4 regions of the Rhizobium sp. BT-226 genome follow, and region 1 is predicted to be linked to each of the others. Evidence: riboswitches for the same ligand, from Rfam matches in the RefSeq annotation. Region 1 holds a riboswitch; each other region holds the start of a gene.

The links. A riboswitch is a leader RNA that binds a small molecule or an ion and turns the genes downstream of it on or off. The one in region 1 is predicted to bind cobalamin.
Region 2: another riboswitch for cobalamin. It lies ahead of OIU37_RS30810 (CbtB domain-containing protein); the one in region 1 lies ahead of nrdH (glutaredoxin-like protein NrdH).
Region 3: another riboswitch for cobalamin. It lies ahead of cobU (bifunctional adenosylcobinamide kinase/adenosylcobinamide-phosphate guanylyltransferase); the one in region 1 lies ahead of nrdH (glutaredoxin-like protein NrdH).
Region 4: another riboswitch for cobalamin. It lies ahead of bluB (5,6-dimethylbenzimidazole synthase); the one in region 1 lies ahead of nrdH (glutaredoxin-like protein NrdH).

What each region holds. Positions count from the first base shown of each region.
Region 1 covers NZ_JAOYTI010000010.1:5,063-10,384, reverse strand. The annotation lists gene OIU37_RS34270 (heavy metal translocating P-type ATPase) at 1-1,791, shown strand, start outside; cobalamin riboswitch at 2,191-2,415, shown strand; gene nrdH (glutaredoxin-like protein NrdH) at 2,695-2,916, shown strand; gene nrdI (class Ib ribonucleoside-diphosphate reductase assembly flavoprotein NrdI) at 2,931-3,335, shown strand; gene nrdE (class 1b ribonucleoside-diphosphate reductase subunit alpha) at 3,314-5,322, shown strand, end outside.
Region 2 covers NZ_JAOYTI010000006.1:334,107-339,428, reverse strand. The annotation lists gene OIU37_RS30830 (sensor histidine kinase) at 1-452, opposite strand, end outside; gene OIU37_RS30825 (sulfite oxidase-like oxidoreductase) at 637-1,299, shown strand; gene OIU37_RS30820 (hypothetical protein) at 1,284-1,916, opposite strand; gene OIU37_RS30815 (CbtA family protein) at 1,967-2,713, opposite strand; gene OIU37_RS30810 (CbtB domain-containing protein) at 2,742-2,951, opposite strand; cobalamin riboswitch at 2,980-3,100, opposite strand; gene OIU37_RS30805 (histidine phosphatase family protein) at 3,184-3,738, shown strand; gene OIU37_RS30800 (bifunctional diguanylate cyclase/phosphodiesterase) at 4,190-5,322, shown strand, end outside.
Region 3 covers NZ_JAOYTI010000001.1:910,000-915,321, reverse strand. The annotation lists gene OIU37_RS04675 (chloride channel protein) at 1-1,377, opposite strand, end outside; cobalamin riboswitch at 1,635-2,032, shown strand; gene cobU (bifunctional adenosylcobinamide kinase/adenosylcobinamide-phosphate guanylyltransferase) at 2,409-2,918, shown strand; gene cobW (cobalamin biosynthesis protein CobW) at 2,923-3,963, shown strand; gene cobN (cobaltochelatase subunit CobN) at 3,968-5,322, shown strand, end outside.
Region 4 covers NZ_JAOYTI010000001.1:753,061-758,382, forward strand. The annotation lists gene OIU37_RS03895 (DUF2865 domain-containing protein) at 424-1,521, shown strand; gene OIU37_RS03900 (SDR family NAD(P)-dependent oxidoreductase) at 1,638-2,384, opposite strand; gene bluB (5,6-dimethylbenzimidazole synthase) at 2,536-3,222, opposite strand; cobalamin riboswitch at 3,264-3,452, opposite strand; gene OIU37_RS03910 (MFS transporter) at 3,863-5,266, shown strand.

The DNA.
Region 1 (5,322 bases):
GCCGTCGGCCATCTTGTGCCGGCGATTGCATCCTATGCCTTCATCGTCGCCATGCTGATCGGGCTGGTGCCGATCGCTCGGCGCGCCATCATGGCCGCCTTCTCAGGAACACCGTTTTCGATCGAGATGCTGATGACGATTGCCGCCGTCGGCGCCGTCATCATCAATGCCGGTGAAGAGGCGGCAACCGTTGTGTTCCTGTTCCTCGTCGGCGAGCTGCTAGAAGGGGTGGCAGCGGGCAAGGCGCGCGAAAGCATCCAATCGTTGACGGCGCTGGTGCCGAAGACCGCGCTACTCGAAGACAACGGGCAGACACGGGAGGTGCCGGCTGAAAGCCTTGCTGTCGGCGCCATCATCATGGTTCGTCCTGGCGACCGGATCTCGGCGGACGGCATCATCCTCTCAGGCGAGAGCGCGATCGACGAGGCGCCGGTGACGGGCGAGAGCACGCCGGTGCGCAAGGGCGTCGATGCCGTCGTTTTTGCCGGCACGGTCAATGGTGATGCGGTGCTGAGGGTTCGCGTCACGGCGGCTGCCGCCGACAATACCATCGCCCGCGTCGTCAAGCTGGTGGAGGAGGCACAGGAATCGAAGGCGCCAACCGAACGCTTCATCGATCGGTTTTCGCGCTATTACACGCCCGGCGTCGTCGTGGTCGCAGCGCTGGTCGCGGTCGTTCCGCCGCTGCTGTTCGATGGGCCGTGGGGCGAATGGGTCTATAAGGGCCTTGCCATCCTTTTGATCGGCTGCCCCTGCGCGCTTGTCATTTCGACACCGGCGGCGATCGCCGCTTCGCTTTCGGCAGGTGCGCGGCGCGGGCTCTTGATGAAGGGCGGCGCGGTGCTGGAAACGCTGGGCAAGGTGACGATGGTCGCCTTCGACAAAACCGGCACGCTGACGGAAGGCAAGCCTCAGGTGACCGACATCATTTCCTTTGGTCTGAGCGAGGCGCAGGTGCTGTCGCGCGCGGCGGTGCTGGAGCAGGGTTCCAGCCATCCGCTCGCGCAGGCGATCCTTAACCGCGCCAAGGCGGACGGCGTTCCCGTGCCGCCGGCCTTCGAGCTGGAAGCGCTGCCGGGCAAGGGTGTCAGCGGCAAGGTCGGCGGCGAGACGCTGGATCTGCTGTCGCCGCCTGCCGCTCGCGAGCGGGGGACGCTCAGCGCGGACCAGGATGCACGCATCACGGCGCTGAACGACGAGGGCAAGAGCATATCGGTGCTGCTCGTCAACGGTGTTGCGGCCGGCCTGCTCGCCATGCGCGACGAGCCGCGCGAGGATGCCGAGGCCGGACTCGCTGCCCTCAAATCGGCAGGCGTCAAGGCGATGATGTTGACGGGCGACAACAAGCGGACGGCAGCAGCCGTTGCCGGCATGCTCGGCATCGACTGGCGCGGCGAGATGATGCCTGAGGACAAGCAGCGGGTGGTCGGCGAATTGAAGCGCCAGGGTTTCATCGTCGCCAAGGTCGGCGACGGCATCAACGATGCTCCGGCGCTGGCCGCTGCCGATATCGGCATCGCCATGGGCGGCGGCACGGATGTGGCGCTGGAGACGGCGGATGCCGCCGTGCTGCATGGACGCGTCGGCGACGTGGCGCGGATGATTGAACTGTCCAAACGCACGATGCGCAATATCCTGCAGAATATCACCATCGCACTCGGGCTGAAGGCGGTGTTTCTGGTGACGACGATCGCCGGCATCACCGGGCTCTGGCCGGCGATCCTCGCCGATACCGGCGCCACCGTGCTGGTGACGATCAACGCGCTGCGGCTGCTTCGGATAAAGGGATGAATGTTTTCCCGATGGCGGTCTGAAGTCCGACGATTCGGGCGAAAATCGCCGAGCCGGTCATCCGTTGGGTCGGCTCTCAGTTTGTTGACAAAGTCTCCTCCGTCATGCTCGGCCTTGTGCCGAGCATCTAACCACTGCAATTGCTTGACTGAAAACCATTTATTGTCAGATGCTTAATTGACCGGCGCAGATCCTCGGCACAAGGCCGAGGATGACGTCGCGGGTTTTGTAGTCAGCAGCCTGAAAGCCGGCTGCAGGCCGGCTCTCGGGTTCAGGTCTTCTCCACAGCTCGTTTTTCCTAAGCCTTCGTTAGCCATGTTTTTCACAGGAATGTAGCGATTTCAAACCTGCCGTAACGCAATGCACAAACCATCCGTTGACGCGAATTTGGATTGGGGTACTATATCTAGTGTTCGAGGTTCCATCGATTCGTAGGGATTGATGGCTAAGACGGGAATTCGGTGCGCTTCGCCATCATAGCGCGGCAATGCCGGAGCTGCCCCCGCAACTGTAAGCGGTGAGCAACTGTCCGATTTCAGGTCACTGGAGCATGATGCTCCGGGAAGGCTGGGCAGGCGCTTTGACCCGTGAGCCAGGAGACCTGCCTCGAACGAAACGTCCACGGGCGGGGTGTCCGGAAGGTCGCGTTGCATGGCTGCGGGGAATCTCCGTGTCGCGTTTCGTAGGCCCGAACCTCCGCCCCGAAACCTTCGCATTGAGCCACTTCGGGGTGAAGTCATGTCAGTATCTCAGTTCAGGCCGCCACCCGCACCAGGTAGAGGGCGGATTACGCCCAGCGGCTGAACGAGCCGCATAGTTCAAATCATCAGAGAATTTTTCGACGGATATCGACAGATTTCCGATCGATGTCTTGCGCCCAATCGCGTCGTCACGAGGAATATCATGACTATTACCGTCTACAGCAAGCCTGCCTGTGTCCAGTGCACTGCCACCTACCGCGCCCTCGACCGTCTGGGCGTCGATTATGACATCGTCGATATTTCGCAGGATGCCGAAGCGCTCGATCGCGTCCGCAGCCTCGGCTACATGCAGGCGCCTGTGGTCATCGCCGGCGAGCAGCATTGGGCGGGCTTCCGCCCCGACATGATCAGCGCGCTCTCCTGACCTGAGGACAAGCGATGGGCCTGATCGTCTATTATTCCAGCCGATCCGAGAACACCCATCGGTTCGTTGCCAAGCTCGGACTGCGTGCGGCGCGCATTCCGCCAGGTGGTGCACACGCGTTCCATATCCGCGAACCCTTCGTGCTGATCGTGCCGACCTATAGCGGCGACGGCGGCAAGGGTGCCGTTCCCAAGCAGGTGATCCGTTTCCTCAATGATGCGGAAAACCGAGGACACATCCGCGGCGTGATCGCCGCGGGCAACAGCAATTTCGGCGAGACATACGGGCTCGCCGGCAACGTGGTCTCGCAGAAATGCCAGGTGCCGTACCTTTACCGGTTCGAGCTCATGGGTACCGAAGACGACGTCGCCAAGGTCAAACACGGAATGGAACGATTTTGGACACGGCAACAAACCTGACGCGGGATGCGGGCGCAAAACCGCATCACACTATTGCTCAGCCCGCCGGGGAAAGGCCGTCGAAGGCGGCCGAAACCCTCGACTATCACGCGCTGAACGCGATGCTGAACCTCTATGACGATGAGGGGCGGATCCAGCTCGACAAGGATCGAATGGCTGCCAAGCAATATTTCCTGCAGCATGTAAACCAGAACACGGTGTTCTTCCACAATCTGAGGGAAAAGCTCGATTACCTCGTGACCGAGGGTTATTACGAGCAGGAGGTTCTCGACCAGTATTCCTTCAATTTCGTGCGGGATCTGTTCGACCAGGCCTATGCCAAGAAATTCCGCTTCCCGACCTTCCTCGGCGCCTTCAAATATTACACCAGCTATACGCTGAAGACCTTCGACGGAAAGCGCTATCTCGAGCGTTACGAGGATCGCATCTGCATGGTGGCGCTGGCCTTGGCGCGCGGCGACGAGGCCCTTGCCCGCGACATGGTCGAGGAGATCATTTCCGGCCGTTTCCAGCCGGCGACGCCGACCTTCCTCAACGCCGGCAAGAAGCAGCGCGGCGAACTGGTTTCCTGCTTCCTGCTGCGTGTCGAGGACAATATGGAATCGATCGGCCGGTCGATCAATTCGGCGCTGCAATTGTCGAAGCGCGGCGGCGGCGTGGCGCTGTCGCTGACGAATATCCGCGAGGCAGGCGCGCCGATCAAGCATATCGAGAACCAGTCCTCGGGCATCATCCCGGTGATGAAGCTGCTCGAAGACAGTTTCTCCTATGCCAACCAGCTTGGGGCGCGGCAGGGCGCGGGTGCGGTCTATCTCAACGCCCACCACCCCGACATCATGCGCTTCCTCGACACCAAGCGCGAAAATGCCGACGAGAAGATCCGCATCAAGACGCTGTCGCTCGGCGTCGTCGTGCCCGATATCACCTTCGAACTCGCCAAGAACAACGAGGACATGTACCTGTTCTCGCCCTATGACGTGGAGCGCGTCTATGGCGTGCCCTTCACCGAGATTTCGGTGACGGAAAAGTACCGCGAGATGGCGGACGATGCCCGCATCTCCAAGAAGAAGATCAAGGCGCGCGAATTCTTCCAGGTGCTTGCCGAAATCCAATTCGAGAGCGGTTATCCCTACATCATGTTCGAGGACACGGTGAACCGGGCGAACCCGATCGCCGGGCGTATTTCGATGAGTAATCTCTGCTCGGAGATCCTGCAGGTGAGCGAGGCGAGCGAATATCACGACGACCTTTCCTACAAACATCTCGGCAAGGACATTTCCTGCAATCTCGGCTCGCTGAACATTGCGGCGGCCATGGACTCCACCGATTTCGGCAAGACGATCGAGACCTCGATCAGGGCGCTGACGGCCGTTTCCGACATGAGTCACATTTCCTCGGTTCCCTCGATCGAGAAGGGCAACGACGAGAGCCATGCGATCGGCCTCGGTCAGATGAACCTGCACGGTTACCTGGCCCGCGAACGCATCTTCTACGGCTCCGAGGAAGGCGTCGACTTCACCAACATCTATTTCTATACGGTGACCTATCACGCGATCCGCGCCTCAAACCTCTTGGCGGTCGAACGCGGCACGAGCTTCAAGGGCTTTGAGAATTCGAAATATGCTTCCGGCGACTATTTCGACAAATATACCGAGCAGCTCTGGGAGCCGGCGACGGAGAGGGTGAAGGCTCTGTTCGAGGCCGCGGGCATCCATATTCCAACGCAGGAAGACTGGGCCGCGCTGAAGAAGGCGGTGATCGCCTCCGGCCTCTATAACCAGAACCTGCAGGCGGTGCCGCCGACGGGATCGATCTCCTACATCAACCACTCGACCTCCTCGATCCATCCGATCGTCTCGAAGATCGAGATCCGCAAGGAAGGCAAGATCGGCCGCGTCTACTATCCGGCGCCGTTCATGACCAACGATAATCTCGACTATTATCAGGATGCCTACGAGATCGGGCCGGAGAAGATCATCGACACCTA
Region 2 (5,322 bases), on a different contig from region 1:
AAATAATAGCCGCGCTTCAGCGAGGTGGTGCCGAGCGCGTAAAATCGTGCCTGCCGGCCTTCGATCGCATCCTGGAAATAGGGCCTGTAGCTGAAATTCTGTCCGACGAAGCTTGCTGGCCCATCGTAATTGCTGGCCGCGATCGTCTCTCCGTCTGGCTTGACCACATAGATATCGGAGGATTTCAGCAGCCCGTTGATCTCCTTGAGATAGAGATTGGCCGCATCGCGCAGCGCCGCATCTTCAGGCGCGCTCACCAGTTCCTTGATGTCGTCATGATCGGCGATCAGCGCCGGCAGCGCCTCGTAGCGGTTGAGATGGCCGCTGAGTGCCGAAACGGCAAGGCGTAGCGCCGTTCCTGCCTGCGCCGAGGCTTCCTCCATATAGGCGCGCGTCGCAATCGCGCTCCCATACGTGAAGAAGGCGAAGATGATCAGCGGCACCACCAGCAACGCAGCTATCGCACGATATTTCGAAGACAGAACCGGCTCCTCCCCTTTTCTGCCTCCACTCCCCAGCGAGGCATACCCAACGCACCGAGTTTAGAGGGGTGGATAGGGATTTCCAAGGGGCCGCCGAAACTTGACACCCGGCAGGGGCAGTGTCCTATTGCTACACCGCAAGGAGGCCCCGCCCATGAGCGACGACCAGACGCCCGCCGACAGCAAACTCACCACATCCAAGCGTCGCTGGGCGGCAGAGGGCAAGTTCCTGACCGGCCGTATCAGCCGTCCCGAAGCCGAGCGCCTGCCGCCCGGCCAGCACCTTGTCAAGAACTGGCCTGTACTCGACCTCGGCCAGCAGCCTGTCATCTCGACCGAGACCTGGCGGCTCGAGGTGCGCGGCCTCGTCGAAACGACGCGCACCCTCACCTGGGCCGACTTCCAGGCGATCGAACAGAGCACGGGGGTGAGCGATATCCACTGCGTCACCACCTGGTCGCGCTACGACAACAAATGGAAGGGCGTTTCGACGCGCGATCTGCTTGACCTCGCCATGCCGAAGCCGGAAGCAGCTTACGTCATGCTGACGAGCTACGACGGCTATACCACGAACCTGCCGCTCTCCGATTTCGCCGCCGAGGATGCAATCCTCGCCACCGCCTGGGAAGGCCTGCCGCTGACGGCGGAGCACGGCGGCCCGATGCGTCTCGTCGTACCGCATCTCTATTTCTGGAAAAGCGCCAAATGGCTGCGCCGCATAGAGCTGATGCCTGCTGACCAGGCGGGCTTCTGGGAAAAGAACGGCTACCACATCTATGGCGATCCGTGGCGCGAGCAACGCTATTCCGACGATTGAGCTTTCGGCCGCGTGAAACGGCGAAGCGCAAACACGCTAAGGCCGAACAAAGAGGCGAGCCCCGTCAGCGATGCCATGCTGGCGGCATGAAACGGGACTCCGCTCCAGCGCGGCTCGACGATATCGGCCGTGTTGAAGGCTGCGCCGCTGAACCGGCAACTGATCAGCGCAAGCCCGCGCCGCGCCATGTCGGCGTCGACCGCGGAAATGATTTCACCCGCCGCAGCGGCCTCCCGCGGCATCTCGCGCATCGAAAGCAAGACCGCCTTGGTCGCGGCGAGATAGGCATGGGCGCATTCGTTGAACGGGCTCTCCTCGTCCGTCACGCTGCCCGGCACCCGGCCCCACAGACAGTAGGCGTACTGGATTTCAGCATAGTTCAACACACGACGGAACGGCTCGTTTGTCTCGACGGCGCGGGATGCAAGATCGATGATCCGACCGCGATAGTCAGACATGACAGCCATCTCGCCATGGGAGATTTGCGGGATATTCAGCCCGGCATAGCTGCCGCCGCCGCCGCGGCTATGGGCAAAAGCGCTTCCGGCGACCACACAAAAAAACGCGGCGGCAGAAAACGCCGCCAGCAGCAATGGTCTGGCTCTGTCGTTTTTCATAATCGCCCGAAAAGTTTAGGGCGCCGGCAAAGCGGTGCCCTTCGATGCGTTCAGTGAAATGCCGTTGCCGGTCGGCCGCGTTGCCCGCCCTTAACGGCAAGCCGCTTTTCCGCCAGCGCCCCGAAGACGAGGCCGAGCGTTGCCCAGAGGATCGCATGCATGCCGAGCGAGGTCGTGCGGAAGCCCCAGAGCACCATCGCCGAAAAGTTCTCCGGCACCTCGTTGATCGGCGGCAGCAGAGAGAGCACGAGACCGATGAAGACGAGATAGGCGATGCCGGCGATGATCGCGCCGTTCCAGGGACCGAAGCGCTCGGAGAGACGACGTGACAGCGCCACCGCGGCGATGAGTGCGGCAAGCGAAACGACGATCATCAGGAAGAATAGTTCGGTCCTGACGCCGATCGTGTCGGGATTGCCGACCGCCGGCGGAGTGGCGGGATATTTGATGCTGGGAACAAGCACGACCGCCACGAAGGCGGCAATGGCGATGGCGGCCGAGGTGCCGCGCGCCGAAAGGCGGCTGAAGCGACCGTGCACGAAGGCGAAAGCGAGCGCGAAGAGCCCGCCGACGGCGACGCTGTAGGCCATGACGCCGGTGAAAAGGCCGAGACCGGCCTGCGTGGCGCGGCTGACAATTTCAGGTTCGGCAGCTTCGCCGGCCGCCTGGGCGCTCGCCTCCTCGAAGGCGATCGCCGCATCGACCAGCGGCTCGCCGAAGGTATGGGCGAAAGCAAAAACGAGGATGCCGGCAATCAGGCCCGCGAGCATGCCGCGAAGCAGAAGGTTTCCAACCATGTCAGGAACTCCGATCGCGAAGCGCGCTTTAGTGGCAGGGAAAGCCGAGGAGATGGCGGCCGTCATGCACGAATTCGTGCACATACATGCCGTTGAACAGCGCCATCGCGCCTTCCTCGGTACCGACGAAATAGAGGACGATCAGCATCAGCAGGCCGCCGAAGATCGCCCAGGGCAGGATCTCTCCTACTGGGATCGGCGCCGGTACAGCAACGGGCGCGAAAGTGGTGTCAGACATGTATTCCTCCGGGAATGACGCGTTCAGTCGAAAGAGTGCTTATGCAGGTGGGTCTGACTTCCAGCGCGAAGAGTTTCGACACGCTGGTCACAGTGGCGCGACCGCGCCGGACTTACACCGGCTTCCAAACCCGCAACAGCACGGTTATATCTGCACGCCGAAGAGACTGTCAACGAAACTTCACAAGCCGGCGAAGGACGCTGTCGCTGCATTCCGGGAGACAAGAACGACCGTGAACACGCGCCTCACCTGGATCTGCCATGGCGCGACGGCAGCAAGCCGCAAGGCCCTGTTCCCGCTCGACGAACCGCTGGAGGACAAGGCAGTGGAGGAAGCCGGCAGGATGATCGCCCCGCCCCGCGCCGACCGTATTGCCACGAGCCCCGCCTTGCGCGCCCGCCAGACTGCTGACGCGCTCCGCCTCGAAGCCCAAATAGATCAGGCGCTTTGCGACTGCGACCATGGCCGCTGGGCCGGCAGGTCGATCGCGGCGATCGGAACCGAAGAGCCGGAGAACCTCATGGGCTGGATGAGCGATCCGGAAGCGGCTCCGCATGGCGGCGAGAGCCTTCTTGATCTGCGCAAGCGCATCGCCGGCTGGATGGATGGCCAGACCGTCCTCGGCGGCCACATCATTGCAATCAGCCATGCGGCCGTCATCCGGGCAGCGATCGTCCATGTGCTGCAGGCGCCGCTCTCCTCCTTCTGGCTGAGCGACGTCGAGCCGCTTTCCGTCATCAGCATGACCAGCAACGGACAGCGCTGGTCTCTGCGCTTCCAGCATTAGAGACTGCTGATCTTATCCAGCTTTGCACAAGCAAATCGCGTCATCTCTGTTGAACCCGGCTTTGCGGGGACTACTTCCTTGTCCCAAGGAGATGGAAGAATGACATATGATTGGAGTGGCGAGCGCACACGGCGCCTACGTTTGATGCGTGTCGCCACAGTCACGGTTCTGGTCGGTCTCATCGTCAGCGTCCCGCTGCTGATCGTCACCGCCTGAAGCACGAGAAAGGGCGAGCGATGCAATAGCACGCTCGCCTTCGTTTTTTCCCGCATCAGCCGGTCTCCCAACCAAGAATCGCGCTGCCAACGACGCCCTGGTTCCCCACAAGCCCTGTCGGGTCTCTCTGCGGCACAGCAACAGGCTGCCGCCTCCGATAATTCGCCTTCTGGTTTCAACAAACATTTCAGACTTTCGTGATAATTCGGCGAAGGGTGGAGATGGAGAAGGCATAATGCCGGTGTTTTTCCAAAGCAGGGCCGGACGGCAATGCGTGTCGATTGTCGGATTTGGGGTAACCCTCTGGCTCCTCGGCACGCTGTTACAGCTCGACGACAGCCTGGTCTCCTTCATGACCGGCTTCGGCGAATACGGCGCCGACAAGCTCGTTTTGGCGCTCGGCATCGCCGGCGCCATGAGCTTCGTCTATTCAGTGCTGCGCATCGCCGACCTGCGCAAGGAAATGGACCTGCGCGCCGCCGCCCAGGCCAAGGCCGATTGGACCGCAACCCACGACCATCTGACCAAGCTACCGAACCGCTACGCCTTCGAGCGCAAGATCCTCTCACGGCCGATCAAGGACGATGAGGCCGAGATCGAGGAGTGGGACCGCAACGTCACCATCTTCTCCGTCGACCTCGACGGCTTCAAGAAGGTCAACGATCTCGTCGGCCACAAGGGCGGCGATGTCCTGCTGATCGAGGTTGCCAGACGCATCTGCGCGCTCGGCAATGCCGATTGCGTCTATCGCTTCGGCGGCGACGAATTCATCATCGTCGCCTTCGCCCTGACCGCGCAGCGCGAGGAGCGTTTTGCCAAGCTGCTGATCCAGGCCGTCACCCGGCCGATCCATATCGATGGCTTTGCCGTCGAAGTCGGCGCCAGCGTCGGCTATGACCGCTGGGCCGAGGGGGCCGAGCCGCTGGAAGATGCCGCCCACCGTGCCGACCTCGCCATGTACGAGGCGAAATCACGCGGGCCCAACCACTATTTCGTCTTCGAAGCTTCGATGCAGGACAAGGTAACGGAGCGTGCCGCGCTGGAAACCAGGCTGCGCGTCGCAATCTCCAACAAGGCGATCAAGCCCTTCTATCAGCCGCTGATCGACCTGAAGACCGGCCAGCTCTGCGGCTTCGAGGCCTTAGCGCGTTGGATCGGTGACGACGGCGTCAATATTCCGCCGCCGGTCTTCATCGATATCGCCGAGGAAACCGGCATGATCACCGCATTGTTCGAGGACCTTCTCACCCAGGCCTGTAGCGACGCCCTCACCTGGCCGGAGCATGTGATGTTGTCCTTCAACGTCTCGCCGGTGCAGATGGAAGACAGATTATTGACGTCGCGCATTCTCAAGGTCCTTTCGGCAAG
Region 3 (5,322 bases), on a different contig from region 1:
CAGGTTACGGATCCAGCCGACGTCGTGGGCGCTGCGGATGCTTTCACCGCGGAGATGAAAGCGCCATGTGGCGAAAGAGTAGCCGAAGGTCGAACGCACGACGAGCGAGGAGGTGATGACGGCGGCGAGCACCAGCGCCGTGATCGGAAAATCGCCGGTGATCTCGAGCGCCAGGAACGTCATGGTCAGCGGCCCGCCGATGACGGCGACGGCAAGCGAACTCATGCCGACCACGGCATAGATGACGGGCGTCAGCGTCGCATCGGCGAAATAGGGGCCGCAATAGGCAAAGAGCTTGCCGAGCAGGGCGCCCATGAACAATGAGGCGAAGAACAGCCCGCCCCTGAAGCCGGAGCCGATCGAGATCGCCGAGGCGAAGGATTTCAAGAGGAAGAGGCCGATCAGAGTCGGGATCGCCACCTCATGGGAAAGGTTGAGATGCAGTGCGCCGTGGCCGGCCGAGAGTACCTGCGGCGAGATCATCGCCAACAGCCCGACGATGATGCCGCCGAGCGCCGGGCGGAAGGGTGGGGCGATTGAGCTCTTGCGCGCCAGCTCCTCGACAAAAGCGACGCCCTGCATGATCAGGATGCCGACACCGGCGCAGGAAGCGCCGAGCAGCAGCGCCGGGATATAATCGGCCGGCACGACCGAGCCGAAGCTGCCGATATCGATGGTGAAATCGCTGCCGGCGAGCAGCCTTGCGATCAGGGTGGAGACAAGGGCAGAGACGACGACCGGGGTCAGCGAGACGATCGTATAGGTGCCGATGATCAGCTCGAAAGCATAGAAGGCGCCGGTCAGCGGCGCATTGAAGGCGGCGGCGATGGCGCCGGCCGCGCCGCAACCGACGAGGGTGCGCAGGTCCGAGCGGCGAAGCTGCAGCTTCAGGCCGAATTTCGAGGCGAGGCCGGCAGCAAGCTGAGTATAGCCGGCCTCCAGGCCGACCGAGGCGCCGAAACCGTTGGAGATCAGGTTTTGCACGGCAACGATGATGCTGTCGGTCAGGGACAGGCGGCCGCCATGCAGCGCATTGGCTTCGATCGGGTCGACCATCGGCTTCTTGCGCCGTTTCGCCAGCACGAAAAGCAGCAGGCCGAGCAGGGCGCCGCCGATGACGGGGGCGGTGAGCAGCAGCAGCTTGTTCTCGATCTCGGACGAGCTCAACCTTTCGCTGTCGGCGATGCCGAAGACCAGCTGATGCAGCTCGTTGGAGACGTAGCTCATGCCGGTGACGGCGAGGCCCGAGATGACGCCGACGACGGCGCCCGCCAGCGACAGGCCGACCTCGCTGCGCCGGGTCAGAGCCCGCAGGCGTCCCGGATCTAAGAATACACGCAGCGCACGAAAACGGCGCCGATCCAATTTCATAAGCATGGCTAGACAACTAGGCGGGGAGAGGCCCGGTCAAGGGCAGAGATGGTCGCGCAGTCCGCTTGCGATGCAATTGCGGCGAAAAGCCGGCGGTTTGAATAAATTTCGGTGACGTAAGTCTCTGATAAATGACGATATTTTAGGTAGGGTAAGTCGTGTTTGGGTGGTCACGCCGCAGGGCCAGCCATCGGGCGGCCGCCAAGGCCGGTTGACTTCATCCCTGCGCTTGCCTAACCATCCCGATAACGGATGGTCGACTGACCATCCTGACAACGGATGGTTCCGGATCGGTGTAGCGCCCTTCCGGATGAAAAGGGAATGTGACGGGGCGGACCCAAGCCGGGCGCCTTCATCACAGCCGACCCCGCGACTGTAGAGCGGTCAGGGTCTTCCATCCGGCATCAGGCCCTTCCGGCCGGCGGCTTGCAATGATGCAAGCGGGCGGGATGGGCGATATGCCGGAAAAGCCACTGGATATGCATGGTGATCAACCGGGGTCGGACGCCTCTCAAGTCTACGAATCGTCCACCTTTTCACTGATGCAGCCGGGAAGGCGAGGATGATCCGCTGGCACGATCAGGGCGACCGGTTTCCGGTCTGCCCCGATCGAGGCCGATAACCGCGAGCCAGGAGACCTGCCATGCGTGCCGGGCGAGAAGCCCACACCTGGGCACTATGCCCGTTGCCAGCACGGAGGTTGTCTTGGCTGAACGATTGAATTCGGCGCGGCCTGGTGCGGCGCACGCCACGCCTCCAAGCAGCGCTGCAAGAGGAATGTTTTCGGCCGCTTTTGTCGAATGCTGGGTACCCCCCTCTGTCCTGCCGGACATCCCCCCCACAAGGAGGGAGATCGGCAAGCAGCACGACCGTCGTCCTACATCAATTGTTTGGAGAAAAGCTCTCGGCGATTCAATCTCCCCCCCTGTGGGGGAGATGTCCGGCAGGACAGAGGGGGGTGTCACACCCTCATTAGCCGAGAAAGGTGCATTCGGAACAGGCCACGGCTACGCACGCTCTCTGAGGGGCGTTTGAGTATGGCGGCCACCTTCATCCTCGGCGGCGCCCGCTCCGGCAAATCCCGTTTCGCCGAATCCCTCGTCACGGCAACCGGCCTCGACCGCCACTATCTCGCGACCGGCCGCGCCTGGGACGAGGAGATGCAGGCGCGCATCGTCCAGCACAAGGCCGATCGGGGTCCGTCCTGGACAACGCATGAAGAGCCGATCGATCTCGTCGGCAAGCTCACTGCCATCGACGGCGAAGGGCGCATCGTGCTGATCGATTGCCTGACGCTCTGGGTCACCAATCTGATGATCGAGGAGCGCGACATGGTGGCGGAATTTGCCGCGCTTGCCGATTTCCTGTCCGCCGCGAAGGCGCGGCTCGTTTTCGTTTCCAACGAGGTCGGTCTCGGCATCGTGCCCGACAATCGCATGGCGCGGGATTTTCGCGATCATGCCGGCCGGCTGCACCAATCGATCGCGGCGAAAGCCACTGAGGTCTATTTCATCGCGGCAGGCCTGCCGCTGAAAATGAAGGGTTAAGTTAATGAAGATTCCCGCAACCGTGATCACCGGCTTCCTCGGTGCCGGCAAGACGACGATGATCCGCAACCTGCTCACCAATGCCGGCGGCAAGAAGATTGCGCTGATTATCAACGAGTTCGGCGATCTCGGCGTCGACGGCGATGTGCTGAAGGGGTGCGGTGCCGAGAATTGCACCGAGGACGACATTATCGAGCTGACCAATGGCTGCATTTGCTGCACCGTCGCCGATGACTTCATCCCGACGATGACCAAGCTGCTCGAGCGCGAACAGCGTCCCGACCATATCGTCATCGAAACATCTGGCCTTGCTTTGCCGCAGCCGCTGGTCGCCGCCTTCAACTGGCCCGACATTCGCACCCAGGTGACCGTCGACGGCGTCATCACGGTGGTCGACAGCGCGGCTGTTGCCGCCGGCCGCTTTGCCGACGATCATGATGCCGTCGACGCGCGCCGTGCCGAAGATGAATCGCTCGATCACGAAAGCCCGATCGAGGAACTGTTCGAGGATCAGCTCACCTGCGCCGATCTCATCGTGCTCAACAAGACAGACTTGATCGACGCTGCCGGCCTTATCAGGGTGCGCGACGAGGTCGCCTCCCGCACGGTGCGCAAACCCGTGATGATCGAAGCGAGGAATGGCGAGGTGTCGGCCGGCATCCTGCTCGGCCTCGGCATCGGCACGGAGGACGATGTCGCCAATCGCAAGTCGCATCACGAGCTGGAGCATGAAGACGGTGCGCCGCATGACCATGACGAATTCGACAGCTTCGTCGTCGATCTCGGCCCGGTTGCCGATCCCGCCGGCTTTATCGAGTCGCTGAAGACGATCATCGCTGCGCATGACGTGCTGCGCCTCAAGGGCTTTGTCGATGTGTCAGGCAAGCCGATGCGCCTGCAGATCCAGGCCGTCGGCAGCCGCATCGACCACTATTTCGACCGCGCCTGGGCACCTGGTGAAAGACGCGCCACGCGCCTCGTCGTCATCGGCCTGCATGAGATGGATCAGGACGCGGTGCGGGCAGCGATCGAAGCGCTGGCATAGACCGATGCATCTGCTTCTGGCTCAGCAGGGAACGATCAGCGACGGCGAGGAGGCGATCGACCTCGGGCAGACGCCGGGCGACATCCTGTTCCTGTCGGCTGCCGATACCGAGCTTGCCGCGATCGCCGCCGCCCATCGCGAGCGCGGTGGGCCGTATTCGCTCAGGCTCGCCAGCCTGATGAGCCTCAAGCATCCGATGTCCGTCGACACCTATGTCGAGCGCACCGCGCGGCATGCCAAGCTGATTGTCCTGCGGGCGCTCGGGGGCGCCAGCTATTTCCATTATGCGTTGGAAGCGCTGCATGCGGCAGCGTCCCGCGTCGGTGCATTGATCGCGGTGCTGCCGGGCGATGCCAGGCCAGATGCGGGGCTGATTCCTTTTTCCAATGTTGATCTGGACGATCTCAACGCGCTCTGGGCCTATCTGATCGAGGGCGGCGATGCCAATGCGCGGGCGTTTCTCGATTATGCCGGGGCGATGCTGTCGGGCACGGAGAAGCCGGCACCGGCGGCGCCCTTGATGAAGGCCGGGATCTGGTGGCCGGGGCGGGGACTGATTGGGGTTGAGGAGTGGCGGCTGGTTTCTACTGCCGTGGTGTCTTCGCGTGTGGCTGTCCCTTTGTCGGTTGAGCTAGGGACACCCCCCTCTGTCCTGCCGGACATCTCCCCCACAAGGGGGGAGATCGAAGATGAGAGGTCTCGTTCCATCTCCCGGGCCAAAGGTGCGGCGTCTTCAAACGTTTCTTTTGTGAGAAGCCCAAGCGACTTGCCGATCTCCCCCCTTGTGGGGGAGATGTCCGGCAGGACAGAGGGGGGTACCTCAAGTTCGAGGGAAGAGGCGGGATTCGAACCCACTTCTTCCCCCATCGTCGCCATCAGCTTCTACCGCGCCCTGGTGCAGAGCGGCGAGACCGGACCGATCGAAGCACTGGTCGAAGCGCTGGCGACACTCGGTCTCCGGCCGCTGCCGGTCTTTGCCTATAGCCTGAAGGATCCGGTTTCCACAGGCATTCTCGAAAGCGTGTTTTCGGCGCTGAAACCCGATGTCGTCATCAACACGACCGGCTTTGCCGTCTCGGCACCGGGTGCAGACCGGCAGCCGACGGTGTTGGAGGCGAATGAGGCGATCGTGCTGCAGGCGATCCTCTCGGCCTCGTCGAGGGAGGCGTGGGTCGCTTCCTCGCAAGGTCTGTCGGCGCGCGATCTCGGCATGAACGTGGCGCTGCCTGAAGTCGACGGGCGGGTGCTGGCACGGGCTGTTTCCTTCAAGACGGCGGCGCGCTACGATGCTGCCGTCGAGACGAATATTGTCGCCAGCGAACCGGATGCTGGCCGGGTACGTTATACGGCGGAGCTTGC
Region 4 (5,322 bases), on a different contig from region 1:
GTTAAAGTCGTACCCATCGCCCCCAGCGGCATTACCAAGGGCGACAAGTACTTCTATGGCAACCATAAAAAGAGATACTAATCGCATCGCCAGCATCAGGCGATTTAAGCTTATGTATGGTTGCATTATTAATTTAATAGGTCAATCATTTATTGTATTTGCTTAATCGGTATGGCGCATACCGTCAACGCGACTGGCCCCATGATCGCTTCCAGTTTTGGCTGGGGGTGAGATGGATCAATGACTGGAATACGGCGCGAATGGCAGCTGACGTCCCTCGGCGGACGTGGCCTGCTGGATAAGATCGCGAAAATGCGCTAGGAATTTCTCCAAGCTTATTAAGAGAAACACGTTAAGAGACAACGCGCGGCGATCGAGGCCGCAATCGACCGATCGATTCTTTGCTCATTCCGGGACGACGCCGTGAAACGCCGAAACCTGTCTCTTGTCCTTCTCCTTGCCCTTGCGGCGCCTGCCGCCGCGCAAAGCAGCGCAATCTGTGAGGATCTGCGCGGCCGCCTTGCCGACCTGCCGCGATCGATCGGCAATGGCAACGGGCCGGAAGCCCGCCACTATTCCAGCGCCCTGGCAGAACAGAACCTCGAGTTGCGCAAGGTCCGCAACGAGCTGCGCAGCAATGACTGCACGTCGGGCAGCATGGTCGTGATCGGCGGCGAGAATGCCGATTATTGCGATGAGCTCTCGCAATCCGAAGCCCGCATGATCGACAATATCCGCTATCTCCAGGACCGCCGTGCCGAATTGCTCGGCCGGGGCAGCGACAACGACCAGGCCCGCCGCGAACTGATGGCTGCTCTCGACCGCAATGGCTGCAACAGCGAAAACTTCTATGCCCCGGACGAGCGCAGCGCCGCCGAGCCGCCCCCGAGTGTCGAGGAACAGGCGATGCGCGCCGATACCTTCATCCCGCTCGGCGGCGGCGAAGAGGTCGATCCACGTTACGGCCTGCCGCGGGCCGAGATGCTGTCGCCAGTCAGCACCATGTGCGTGCGCAGCTGCGACGGCGGCTTCTTCCCGATCAGTTCGAACGCCACATCGGTCGATTTCGGCCGCGACGCCCAGACCTGCGCCAAGATGTGCCCGGGCATCGAGACCGAATTGTTCTATCGGGACGTGACGAGCACCGAAGCCTCGAACATGATCTCGGTCGCAACAGGCACGCCCTATAGCGCCATGAAGAACGCCTTTGCCTACAAGAACCGCACACCCGGGGAAAAGTCCTCCTGCGCCTGCAATCTCACCGCCTATTACGAGGAGATGCGCGGCAGGCAGGCGGTGAGCGAACCGCCGCAGCAGGGCTCGATCACCACCATCCGCACCAATCCCCCGGCGAAGGATGCCGCAGCCGCAGCGCCGCAACCCTCCGTTCCCGAGCGCCCCTATGATCCGACGCAGAACCGCGTCCGTCAGGTCGGCCCGCAATTTCTGGCCGGCGATCAGGGCTCGATCGACCTCGCCAACCCGGCAACGCCGGGCCCGCAGCCGCAACAGCAGCAGTGATTGAACAGCTGGAACAGCGGCGGCGGAACCATAGCGACGTTGTGCCAGGGTGCATGAGATGCGGCGATGTCACGCGAACGTTCGGCGGGATGTGAATGCGGGTCGCTTGAGCATGGTCAGTAGGTCGTACGACCGCCGCTCAGGTCGAACGTCGATGCGGTCGTGAAGGAATTCTCTTCGGAGAGCAGCCAGACGACCATGGAAGCGATCTCACCAAGTTCGACGAAACGATCGCGCGGGATGCGGACGCGCATATATTCGATAAACTCGGGTGTCAGCCCGTCCAATATAGGTGTCCTTGCGGTGGTCGGCGTTACCGCGTTCACGGCGATCCCCGTCTTTGCGAGTTCCTTGCCAAGAGATTTGGTAAAGCCCAGCACACCAGCTTTCGCTGCGCTGTAGGCGGCGATGTTCGGATTTCCTTCCTTGCCCGCAACCGAGGAGATGTTCACGATCCGCCCGTAGTCGCGCTTTAACATGACCGGAACGACGTGCCGGCAACAATTGAAGGTTCCCGTGAGGCAGACATCGATGACGTCTTTCCACTCGCTGACATCGTATTCGATCGCGGGCTTTACCGGACCGGTAATCCCGGCGGAATTGACGAGCCCGTCGATACGGCCAAAAATCTCTTCGGTCGTCGCCGCCGCGTTTTTCACTGATACGGGATCTGCGACGTTGACGCCGAAAGCGACCGTACCGGATCCGAGAGCGGAAGCGCTGTCCTTCGCCAGGTTTTCGTTCAGGTCCCAGATGGCCACCTTGCCACCAGACTGGATGACGCGCTCTGCGATAGCATAGCCGATGCCGCGCGCACCGCCTGTGATCACGATGATCCGCTCCTTCAAGTCGATCATGTTCATTGGGCCGTTATCCTCCGATTGAGCCGCAGATAGCCGAATATCTAGTTCCGGGATTTCGCTTTCAGCGTATCGATATGAAGGTCAGGAATAAAGATATCACTCGGCCTCGCACGGCGTCGGCGATACCGGCATCGAAAGATCGCGACGCGCTTTAGGTGTTCAGTCCCCATCCATCGTAGAAGACGAGTTCATCGAGCGGCAGCCGCTGCCGCCAGCCTTTGACGGAGAGTTCAGGCTCGTCATAGAGCCGATCGACGAAACCGGCACAGAGCCAGGCGACCACTTCGATATGCTCGGGTATGCCGAGAATGCTCTTCAGATCGCCTTCGCGAAAAATGCTGACCCAGCCGATGCCGACCCCTTCCGCCCGCGCCGCAAGCCAGAGATTCTGGATGGCGCAGACGGTGGAATAGCTATCCATCTTGGGATTGTGCGTGCGCCCCAGCACGACGCTGCCGCTGCGGGTGGGATCGCAGGTCACGCATATGCCGAGCGGCGCCTCGACGATACCTTCAAGCTTGAGGGCGCGGTAGGCCTGCCGCCGCTCGCCGGCAAACATCAGCGCCGCCTCGTCGTTGGCGCTCGCGAAGGCATCCCGGACGCGCGTCCGGACAGCGGCACTTTTCACCAGAATGAAATTCCACGGCTGCATGAAGCCGACGGAGGGTGCATGATGGGCTGCCGTCAGCAGCCGCCGCACAAGGTCATCCGGCAAGGGATCGGGCAGGAACTGGCTGCGAACGTCGCGCCGCGTCATGATCGCATGATAGACGGCCTCGCGTTCGGCCAAGGAAAAACCGGACGCCGCCGAAAGGGCATCCTCATCAAAGGGTCGCATCGTCAAATCCCCAACAATGCAACCGCTCCGCCGTCCGCGCGGATCGGTCTATCTTGCCAGGCCGGTCTTCTGACTCGGCGTCATCCGTCTGCCGCAGCCTTCCCGGCAAAAAGCCAGTGGCATGATGATGCGGCAAGCGTCGGCCTTACAGCGTTGGGCACGTTCCGGCCTTGCACCGGATTCCCGATTCTCCCGCCTTACCGGCGGGCACCTGACGGCGCATCTATTTCAGGAAAGTGCTGCGGCGGCAAGCCGCGAGCCGACAGGCGGTTGAGAGGACGGCGCGGCATCCTCCACGATTCCATCCTTGCCCCGTAGGAGCCTCGAAGGACACGCCGCAGCGCCGCTTCTTTCGTCATTCATCATTTCGCGTCCGCGCCGGTGCACCCGCCTCGCCCTTCGAGGCTTCGGCCTTTGGCTGCGCACCTCAGGAGGAGGCTCTCTTGGGCATTGGTGCATGTGGCTAACATGACAGCGCTGCTGCTGTCTGGTCTTAAGGGAACAAGCCCACCCGCGTCGGTTTGAAGCGGCGTGGCAAAGCCCTTCATCGATAGTTTCTATGGCCTTGTCCCCGCCGAAGGCGTATGGACTGAGCCAGTCCATCGCAGCATCCCGGTTGCCCGTGCCCCGCCTCACACCCATGATCCTTGCGGTCGCCCTGTTCATGGAACAGATGGATTCGACCGTGATCGCCACCAGCCTGCCGGCAATCGCCGCCGATATCGGCACCTCGCCGATCGCGCTGAAGCTCGCCGTCACCAGTTATCTCGTGGCGCTGGCGATCTTCATCCCGATCAGCGGCTGGATGTCCGATCGCTTCGGTGCGCGCAACATCTTTCGCATGGCGATCTTCGTTTTCATGATCGGTTCGATCGCTTGCGCCTTTTCCAACTCGATCACGGCCTTCGTCATCTCGCGCCTGATCCAGGGCGCCGGCGGCTCGATGATGACACCGGTCAGCCGCCTGCTGCTGGTTCGGGGAACGCCACGCCACGAACTCGTCGATGCCATGGCCTGGCTCACCATTCCCGCTTTGATCGGCCCGATCATGGGTCCACCGATCGGCGGTTTCCTCACCACCTATCTCACATGGCACTGGATTTTCTGGATCAACGTCCCGATCGGCGTGCTCGGCATCATCCTCGTCACGCGTTTCCTGCCGGCCGTCGAGCCACGCAGTCCGCGACCGATGGACTTTCCGGGCTTCTTGCTGTGCGGCCTCGGCTTCTCCGGCTTCGTCTTCGGCCTGTCGGTGATCAGCCTGCCAGCCGTGCCCGTCATCTATGGTTATGCCGCGGTGACGATCGGCATCCTTGCCGGCCTCTTCTACCTCCTGCATGCCCGCCGCGTGCCCTATCCGCTTCTCGATCCGAAGATGTTCCGTTACCCGATGTTCCGGGCAGCGATCCTCGGCGCCTCGAATTTCCGCATGGGGCTTGGCGCCCTGCCGTTCCTGATGCCATTGATGCTGCAGCTCGGCTTCGGCCTGACGCCGCTGCAATCGGGCTCGGTCACCTTCGTCAGCGCGCTCGGCTCCATGGGCTCGAAATTCGCCGCCTCGCGCACCTTCAATGCCTTCGGCTTCCGCACGGTGATCTCGCTCACCACCTTGCTGGCGGCGATCTTCCTCGGCATCAACGGTCTGTTCACCGCCGAAACACCGCTGTTCCTGATCATGGCCAGCCTGCTGATCGGCGGCTTGTTTCGCTCCATGGCTTTCTCGGGCGTCAACGCCATGGCCTTTGGCGATGTCGACGACGCCGAGAGCAGCCAGGCGACCGCGATCAATGCCGTTGCCCAGCGCATCTCCATGGCGATGGGTGTGGCGATCGCCGGCGGCATTCTTGAAATTTCCAGCAGCTTCCATGGTGGCAGGCTGCTGGTCTCGGATTTCCACATTGCCTTCTTCAGCGTCTCGGCGATTTCGGCGCTGGCCTGCATCACCTTCCTGCGCTTGCCGCATGATGCCGGCGCGGAACTGACGGCGCGCGGCCGCAAGCGCCGGCATGCCGAGCCCGAAGAGGCCGTGGCGGAAAATAGCTGATCTCCCTGGCGCGTTGGAAGCACTACTCCCACAACGGTGCGCAAGGCTCGGGGCCG